DNA from 4 places in the Serratia fonticola genome. Region 1 is predicted to be linked to each of the others. Evidence: predicted binding sites of a transcription regulator. Region 1 holds the regulator's gene; each other region holds the start of a gene.

Region 1 (2,206 bases):
AATAGGGCATGATACGGAATTCGACGAAGTGTTCGTTATTCAGCTGTAGCGTCAGCGGCCGGGTAAATTCTTGCTGTTGCAGATAATGGCTGAATTCCGGATAGCGCAGCAGGTTGAGAATGTGTTGGCCGTTATCTTCCGGCCAGCGAAAGCCCAGCAGATGCTGTGCCAGGCCGTTACACCAGAAGATATTGCCCTCAACGGTGGTCATCACCACCGCATCCGGTAAGGATTCGGCCCCGCTGCGAAAGCGTTTGATCAACAACGCCAGCTCACGGCGGCGGCGACGGTTACGCTGCTGCATCTGATACAGGCCATAGAATAGCGGCTCCCAGCTCCAGCGGCCCGGCGGCGGCGTCATGCTGCGATCCACCCACAGCCAGTGGGAAAGTTTGAGTTGGTTATAGAAGTTCCAGGCCAGCGCGGCCAGCACCGAAACCAACAGCAACCAGGGCAGATAACCGAAAATCAGCCCCAGCAATAAGGCGGGCAGGCAAAAAAGGGCCAGCTCCAGCGCCAGCCTCTTCCACGATAAACGTTCTAGCACGGTAACCTCTCCAGCGCTGTGCGATCAGTAGCGCGTTGAGAACCGATAACCGGTGCCGCGAACGGTTTGAACCATCTTGTCATGACCACTGGTCTCCAGCGCCTTACGCAGCCGGCGGATATGCACATCAACGGTGCGGTCTTCCACATAAACGTTAGTGCCCCAGACGTGATTAAGCAACTGTTCGCGGCTATAAACACGCTCCGGATGAGTCATAAAGAAGTGCAGCAGTTTGAACTCGGTCGGCCCCATCTCCAGCGCCTGCTCATTGGCCATCACCCGGTGTGAAGAAGGATCCAGGCTTAGCCCCTGCATTTCAATCACTTCTTCTACTGCCATTGGTGAAATACGGCGCATTACCGCCTTGATACGTGCCACCAGCTCCTTGGGCGAGAAAGGTTTGGTGATGTAATCATCTGCACCAACTTCCAGGCCACGTACCCGATCTTCTTCTTCACCGCGCGCGGTCAGCATCATTACCGGGATATCCCGGGTCATCGCCTCACGCTTCATATGCTTGATAAACTGAATGCCGGAACCACCCGGTAACATCCAGTCCAGTAACACCAAATCAGGGAACGGCTCAGACAGGCGCGTAACGGCACTGTCATAATCCTCGGCTTCCAACGGTTGGTAACCATTCTGTTCCAACACAAAGCACACCATCTCACGGATCGGCGCTTCGTCTTCCACCACCAGTATGCGTCTTGCCATCGTCAATCCTGCCAATGTGTTAGCGATCTCAGTTGATTGCGGTCGCCATTATGCGTCAGTTTTGTGACAGTTTTATGAAAAAAAAGCCCGATCGAACGCAGTAAGCATAGCGATTATTTCTGACGGCAAACAAAAATCATTCGGCTCCCTGCTTGATTGAGCCACGACAGGAGAGATCCCCCCCTTTATAATCGTCGCCATTATGTTGTCGCCCTGGGAGTTTTATGCGCCTGATCCATACCTCCGACTGGCATTTGGGCCAGTACTTTTTCACCAAAAGCCGCGCCGCCGAGCATCAGGCCTTCTTACGTTGGCTGATCGAACAGGTGGAACAGCATCAGGTGGATGCGCTTATCGTCGCAGGCGATCTGTTCGATACCGGCTCCCCACCCAGCTACGCCCGCGAACTATACAACCGGTTTGTGGTGGAACTGCAACGCACCGGCTGCCAACTGGTGGTGCTGGGCGGCAACCATGACTCCGTGGCCACGCTGAACGAATCGCGTGAGCTGCTTTCCTGCCTGAATACCACCGTGATTGCCAACGCGCAAAGCGAGCTGGAGCAGCAGATCGTGGTGCTCAACCAGCTTGATGGCCAACCTGGTGCGGTACTTTGCGCCATTCCGTTCCTGCGCCCACGGGATCTGCTCACCAGCCGCGCCGGTGAGTCTGGCAACCAAAAGCAGCAGGCTCTGCAAGAAGCCATCGCCGTGCATTACCAAACCCTGTATCAGGCAGCTTGTGCGCGCCGCGATGCGTTGGGTTTGCCACTGCCGATCGTCGCCACTGGCCACTTAACCACCGTGGGCGTCACCACCTCGGATTCGGTACGGGATATCTATATCGGCACGCTGGATGCCTTTCCAGCCCAGGCGTTCCCCCCTGCCGATTACATTGCGTTGGGGCATATCCATCGCGCGCAGAACGTCGCCAAGTCCGAGCATA
Region 2 (2,206 bases), 520 kb from region 1:
AAATCTTTCACACACTGGTTATCACCAATCTGTTGGGTGGCGTTCTGTCCACCCAGGATCCCCAGGTTCAACTCTTTCGGCGCATCCGCTGCACCTGCAGTAAATACCATCATTACGCCGGCCATCATGGTGGTCAGTGTGAATACTTTTTTCATTGCGCATGCCCTGTGTGTAAAGGTGACGTTCAAGTGATTAATGGATCTGATTGGCTTCTTCGCCATACAGCTGCTGCAAAACACGTTCATTAAGCTGCGACGGGTGGCCGTCGAAAATGATTTTGCCCTGGGCGATGCCAATCACCCGGGTGCAGTATTCCCTCACCAGTTCGACCGAGTGCAGGTTCACCATCACCGCGATATCGTTCTCGCTGACTTTCTGTAGCGCATCCATAATGCGGCGGGTGTTTTTCGGATCGAGCGAGGCAACCGGCTCATCGGCCAGCAGAATTTTGGGGTTTTGCATCAGCGCGCGGCAGATGGCGACGCGCTGCATTTGGCCGCCGGACAGATTTTCGGCACGTTGCAGCGCATGTGGCAGCATATTCAGCCATTGCAGTAGCTCGATGGCCCGCGCACGATCGGCATCGTCGAACACTTTGAAGAAGGATTTCAGCGTTGAGGTGTGGCTGAGGCGGCCAAGCAGCACGTTGGTGATCACATCCAATCGGGGAACCAGGCAAAAGTCCTGGAAGATCATGCCACAGCGGGCACGCCACTGGCGCATCTGGCGGGCTGAGAGCTGCGCGATATCCTGTGCAACCCCATCGTCCTCAAAATGCAGCATCTCGCCACAGCTGGAAGGAATGGTGCCGTTCAGCGTATGCAGCAGGGTTGATTTGCCGGCCCCGGAGCGGCCTATTACCGCCACAAACTCCCCGGCGTGCAGATCAAAATTGATGTCGTCGAGGACGCGTTGCTGAGATTGATAAGCCTTACCCAGCCCTTTTACCGCTAATACCTTGCGTAACGGGATCGGTTGCTGCCCTGGATAGTCGGTCGGTGCCAGTTTTAACAGTGCCTGCGCCATATGATTTCTCTGATTTCAGTGGCTAATCTTATGGGCACCTATTAACGAATAACTGTATGACACGCAGATGATGGTTTTATGGCCGGGAAATGACGTTCAACGCCATTTCCCGTGATTGGCAGGATTAAAATAAGCGAGTAGAGGTTTTATCGGCGTTCTATTTCGCTCAATGCCGCACGCATCCCGTGGTCAAGAATGGCTTGCAGATCGGTGGTCACGGCAACAGTCAGCCCAGGAACGGCATTGAGATTTTGCCCCCAGTGCGCTTCATCTGCCAGCACGCTTTCTACCAACGCCGCGAGCGTCAGGTCGTGATGTTCCACTCCAGCCCACAGCGTTGCGAACCTCGTCAGCCAATGGGCGTCATCCTGTAATGCATAGCTACCCGCCTGTCGTTCGCCACGATAGAAGGCCAACAACGCGGCCAAGGCAAAGGTCAGCCGTTTCGGCAGCGCGGCATTTTTCTGTTGGCCAGCCAGCAACTGCGGCAAAATACGCGTGCGGAATTTGGTCATGCCGTTCAGCGCAATCGACAGCAACTGATGCTGAATAAACGGGTTACGGAAACGGTTCTGTACCGCTTCGGCAAATGGCCGTAACTCTTCCTGCGGCAGATCGAGCACCGGCATAATCTCTTCGGCAATGGTGTTCGCCACATAGCCGCCGATCTGCTCATCGCTCATGGCCTCGCCCACGGTATTCAAACCGGCCAGGAATGCCACCGGCACCAGTGCCGTATGCGCCCCATTGAGGATCGCTACCTTGCGTTCTTTATAAGGTTTGATGTCATCGACGATGTGGACATTCAGATCCAACTTATCCAGATGCAGCTCTTGCGCCAGCCACTGCGGGCCCTGGATCACAAACAGGTAGAAATGTTCCGCCGTGTCGAGGAAGCTATCTTGATAACCCAACTGCTGTTGCCACTGATCTACTTCATCGCGTGGGTAGCCCGTGACGATACGATCGACCAGCGTTGAGCAGAAGGTGTTGCAGTCGTTCAGCCAATCGGTAAACGCCTGCGGTAACTGCCACTGTTGTGTATAGCGCAACACGTACTCTTTCAGCGCTTCGCCGTTGTAATCGATCAGCTCACACGGCAGCAGTACCCAGCCCTTGTCTGCGGCACCGTCAAAATGGCTGAAACGCTCAAACAGCAACCGCGTCAGCTTGGCCGGGA
Region 3 (2,206 bases), 1.0 Mb from region 1:
GTAAACGATGGTGGCGATGGTCACCAGAACCATGAAGAACACCCCGGTGGCACCACGGTTGCCTTTAAACACCTTGTCCGACATCCAGCCGCACAGCAGGGTGCCTGGGATACCGGCGTATTCGTACAGGAAGTAGGCCCAGGAGGACTTATCCAGCGCGAAGTGTTTCACTTCTTTCAGGTAGGTTGGTGACCAGTCCAGGATGCCGTAGCGCAGCAGATACACGAACACGTTGGCGATCGCGATGTACCACAGCAGTTTGTTTGGCAGCACGTACTGCATGAAGATCTGCTTGGCTGTCAGTTCTTCTTCTGCTTCTTCGCTGTAATCATCCGGATAGTCGTTTTTGTATTCTTCAATCGGTGGCAGACCAACAGATTGCGGGGTGTCACGCATCAAGGCGAAGGCGATCAGGGCCACCAGGATCGCACCGAAGGCAGGCATATACAGCGCCGCATGCCAGTCGTTAAACCAGGCCATACCCAGCAGGAACAGCAGTGGAGGCAGGCCACCACCGACGTTGTGCGCACAGTTCCATACCGAAACGATACCGCCACGTTCTTTCTGTGACCACCAGTGCACCATGGTACGGCCACAAGGCGGCCAACCCATACCCTGGAACCAACCACACAGGAACAGCAGCACGAACATCACGGCAATGCTGGAGGTAGCCCAAGGCACAAAGCCCATAAACAGCATGACGGCAGCGGCCAGGATCAGGCCAGCGGGTAGGAATACACGCGGGTTGGAACGGTCAGAAACCGAGCCCATGATGAACTTGGAGAAACCGTAGGCGATGGAAATCCCTGACAGCGCAAAGCCCAGGTCACCACGGCTGAAGCCCTGATCGATCAGATACGGCATCGCCAGGGTGAAGTTTTTACGCACCAGATAGTAGGCGGCGTAACCGAAAAAGATCCCCATAAAAATCTGCCAGCGCAGCTTACGGTAGAGCGGGTCTACCTTGTCGACTGGCACACGAGAAATGTGTGCGGCTGGCTTAAAAATACTCAACATGAGCGCCTCCGATGGCTTTATCTGTTTATTGCCTCAACAGGAAACGGCTGTCCTGAAGATGAGCTTGCGGATACCTGAAGTGTTGTTAAATGTTCCATAACGAGCGCAATGCTAGAGAAAACCCCCCGGTCACACCGTGATGGATGGCGCATTTGTTACACTTTTATGAAACTGTGGCGAATTTTGAGTGATCGGTTAACATTTTGGAATGACTAAATAGCACAAATACGTGATATTGGTCACATTCATGGCTTTTTATGGCCATATTATTTTCGTTTTCTGTTCGTTATTGTTCCTTATCAAACAAAAACCCTACTAACTGTGGCTAAATAAATCCATAACTACAGGCTCAGGGGGCGTGATGAGCAACAACTCACCAATCACCGAAACGGACGTGATCATCATTGGCGGCGGCGCTACCGGCGCGGGGATTGCCCGTGACTGCGCGCGGCGCGGTCTGCGTTGCGTTTTACTGGAAAGGCATGACATCGCCACTGGCGCTACTGGCCGCAACCACGGGTTGTTGCACAGCGGAGCGCGCTATTCGGTCACCGACGGCGAATCGGCACGCGAATGTATTGAAGAAAACCGCATCCTCAAGCGTATTGCCCACCATTGCATCGAACGTACCGACGGCCTGTTCATTACCTTGCCTCAGGACTCGTTAGCCTTTCAGCAGCAGTTTATTACCGCTTGTCGCAGCGCTGGCATTGAGGCCGAAGCCATTGACCCCGCGCTGGCATTACGCCTGGAGCCTGCGGCTAACCCCGCCCTGATCGGCGCGGTGCGGGTGCCGGATGGCACCGTCGATCCTTTCCGTTTAACGGCGGCCAACATGCTTGACGCGCGTGAACATGGCGCACAAATCCTGACCTATCATCAGGTTACCGGTTTGTTACGTACTGGCGATCGCGTGACGGGCGTGCGCGTTTTCGATCACAAGGCCGCACAGCAGTACGATATTCATGCTCAGGTGGTGGTCAATGCCGCCGGGATCTGGGGCCAGCAAATTGCTGAGTATGCCGATCTGCGCATCCGTATGTTCCCTGCTAAAGGGGCGTTGCTGATCCTGGGTCATCGCATCAATAACATGGTGATTAACCGCTGCCGCAAACCAGCGGATGCCGACATTCTGGTGCCTGGCGATACCATCTCGCTGATTGGCACCACCTCTACCCACATCGATTAC
Region 4 (2,206 bases), 1.6 Mb from region 1:
TACGGTGCGGTGCGCCAGGTGGATGATCTGGAAGAACTGGACATCGGCATTCAGGCGATGGCAGCGATCCCGGTAGGAGCCACCAGCGAAGCGATAGGCGAAAGTGATATCCGCGTGAATTTTGGCGGTGTGACCTTCTTCTCTGGCGATCATCTGTATGCCGACAACACCGGCATCATCCTTTCTGAAGACCCGCTCGATATCGAGTAACCGCAGAAAATGACAAAGGGCGCCTGAGGCGCCCTTTTCGTTGGTGCTAATGGATCAGACTTCTTCCATTTTACCCAGCAATGCGCGCAGGCGATCTTGCCACACGTGCTGCTCTTCTTTCAGCTGCTGGTTTTCACGGACCAGTGACTCGTGGTTACCCGCAGCGCTCTGAACTTCCTGAGACAGGGAATTGTTTTTCTCTTTCAGCTCTTCAATTTCCATCTGCAACAGCGTGATGGTATCGATCGCCTGCTGAACTTTTGCTTCCAGTTTTTCAAATACTTCAAATGACATTCTTCAGTCCCCTCATGATAGCAAGGCGTACATCCATAAGTAGCGCCGCAACCTTAGCTGCAGCGACTGCGAATATGCTCGCGTAACCAACAGGCCCAGCGCCTGTTTCGATAAAACCTTTCCCGCAATAAAAACGATTGTAAGTAGCCAGCCCCCCAGTGTCTAGCAACATACCGACCCAACGCGCACTCTGTTGCAATTTTCCTACCCTGGCTATCAGCCAAAGCTGAAAGTCACCGCTGCCAAACGGCAGGGTTGTTAACAAATAGAGACAAAATAACTGGTCAGATCACCGTTTTATGGCGCAGAAAGAACACCAAACAACGCGAATTCGCTCAATTTTATGACGAAGTACACACATTTTGATTTCGCTATTTCTCGTTTATGCTCGTTAACGATAAATTTACATCACATCCTCAACCGATAAGAGGACGTGAAGAAAAACTCTGTAGCTCAAGGCCAAAACGCCAACGCGCCAAGCCTAGATAACCTATAACCGTCGTCTGCAGGACAATAATATTATGAGCCAAACCATCAGTCCGACCTTAAAAGGCCAGTGCATCGCTGAATTCCTCGGCACCGGTCTGTTGATTTTCTTTGGCGTAGGCTGTGTGGCAGCGCTGAAACTGGCAGGTGCCAGCTTCGGCCAGTGGGAAATCAGCATCATTTGGGGCCTGGGGGTGGCGATGGCCATCTATCTGACCGCCGCCATTTCCGGTGCTCACCTGAACCCGGCCGTCACGCTCGCGCTGTGGCTGTTCGCCTGCTTTGATGGACGCAAAGTACTCCCTTACATCGTTGCGCAGATTGCGGGTGCCTTTTGCGCGGCAGCACTGGTCTACGGGCTGTATTACAGTCTGTTCTTCGATTTTGAAGCCGCCCACCAGATGGTACGTGGCAGCAACGAAAGCCTCGAATTGGCCGGCATTTTCTCGACGTATCCCAACGCGCATATCTCCGTCGGCCAGGCCTTCCTGGTAGAAACCGTGATCACCGCCATCCTGATGTGCCTGATCCTGGCGCTGACAGACGACGGCAACGGCATTCCACGCGGCCCGCTGGCACCGCTGTTGATCGGTATTCTGATTGCCGTCATCGGTGCCTCTATGGGACCATTAACCGGCTTTGCACTGAACCCGGCGCGTGACTTTGGCCCGAAACTGTTCGCCTACCTGGCGGGCTGGGGCAACGTGGCCTTCACCGGCGCTCGCGACATCCCTTACTTCTTGGTGCCTATCTTCGGCCCTATCGTCGGTGCAGGTTTGGGCGCCTTTGGTTATCGCGCGCTGATCGGTCGCCATCTGCCTTGTGACGTTTGCTTCGAGGAAGAGCAACCCGCCACTAAACCAGAACAACGTAAAGCGTGATTGGCACGGCTTTAAACGGTTAACCACAGTAGGACTCAAAATTATGACAACCGAAAAAAAATACATTGTCGCCCTCGACCAGGGAACCACCAGTTCACGTGCCGTAGTGCTCGATCACGATGCCAATATTGTTGCGGTTTCACAGCGTGAATTTACGCAGATCTACCCGAAGGCCGGCTGGGTAGAGCACGACCCGATGGAAATCTGGTCCTCACAAAGTTCCACCTTGGTCGAAGTGCTGGCCAAGGCCGATATCAGTTCTGACCAAATCGCCGGGATCGGCATTACCAACCAGCGTGAAACCACCATCGTCTGGGAAAAAGAGACCGGTAAAC

Evidence for each region. The regulator PhoB, encoded in region 1, activates phosphate uptake and scavenging genes when phosphate is short. The targets are predictions, from matches to a motif close to CTGTCATAAAACTGNCNNAT.
Region 2: phnC (phosphonate ABC transporter ATP-binding protein) is a predicted target of PhoB. The motif match lies at 1,092-1,111, and genes of this name have one in related genera.
Region 3: glpT (glycerol-3-phosphate transporter) is a predicted target of PhoB. The motif match lies at 1,170-1,189, and genes of this name have one in related genera.
Region 4: WN53_RS07060 (MIP/aquaporin family protein) is a predicted target of PhoB. The motif match lies at 791-810, and genes of this name have one in related genera.

Annotation. Positions count from the first base shown of each region.
Region 1 covers NZ_CP011254.1:3,172,952-3,175,157, reverse strand. The annotation lists gene phoR (phosphate regulon sensor histidine kinase PhoR) at 1-547, opposite strand, end outside; gene phoB (phosphate response regulator transcription factor PhoB) at 572-1,261, opposite strand; gene sbcD (exonuclease subunit SbcD) at 1,486-2,206, shown strand, end outside.
Region 2 covers NZ_CP011254.1:3,688,601-3,690,806, reverse strand. The annotation lists gene phnD (phosphonate ABC transporter substrate-binding protein) at 1-155, opposite strand, end outside; gene phnC (phosphonate ABC transporter ATP-binding protein) at 193-1,026, opposite strand; gene WN53_RS16450 (tagaturonate reductase) at 1,173-2,206, opposite strand, start outside.
Region 3 covers NZ_CP011254.1:2,128,484-2,130,689, forward strand. The annotation lists gene glpT (glycerol-3-phosphate transporter) at 1-1,017, opposite strand, end outside; gene glpA (anaerobic glycerol-3-phosphate dehydrogenase subunit A) at 1,379-2,206, shown strand, end outside.
Region 4 covers NZ_CP011254.1:1,598,534-1,600,739, forward strand. The annotation lists gene rraA (ribonuclease E activity regulator RraA) at 1-210, shown strand, start outside; gene zapB (septal ring assembly protein ZapB) at 265-504, opposite strand; gene WN53_RS07060 (MIP/aquaporin family protein) at 1,026-1,871, shown strand; gene glpK (glycerol kinase GlpK) at 1,915-2,206, shown strand, end outside.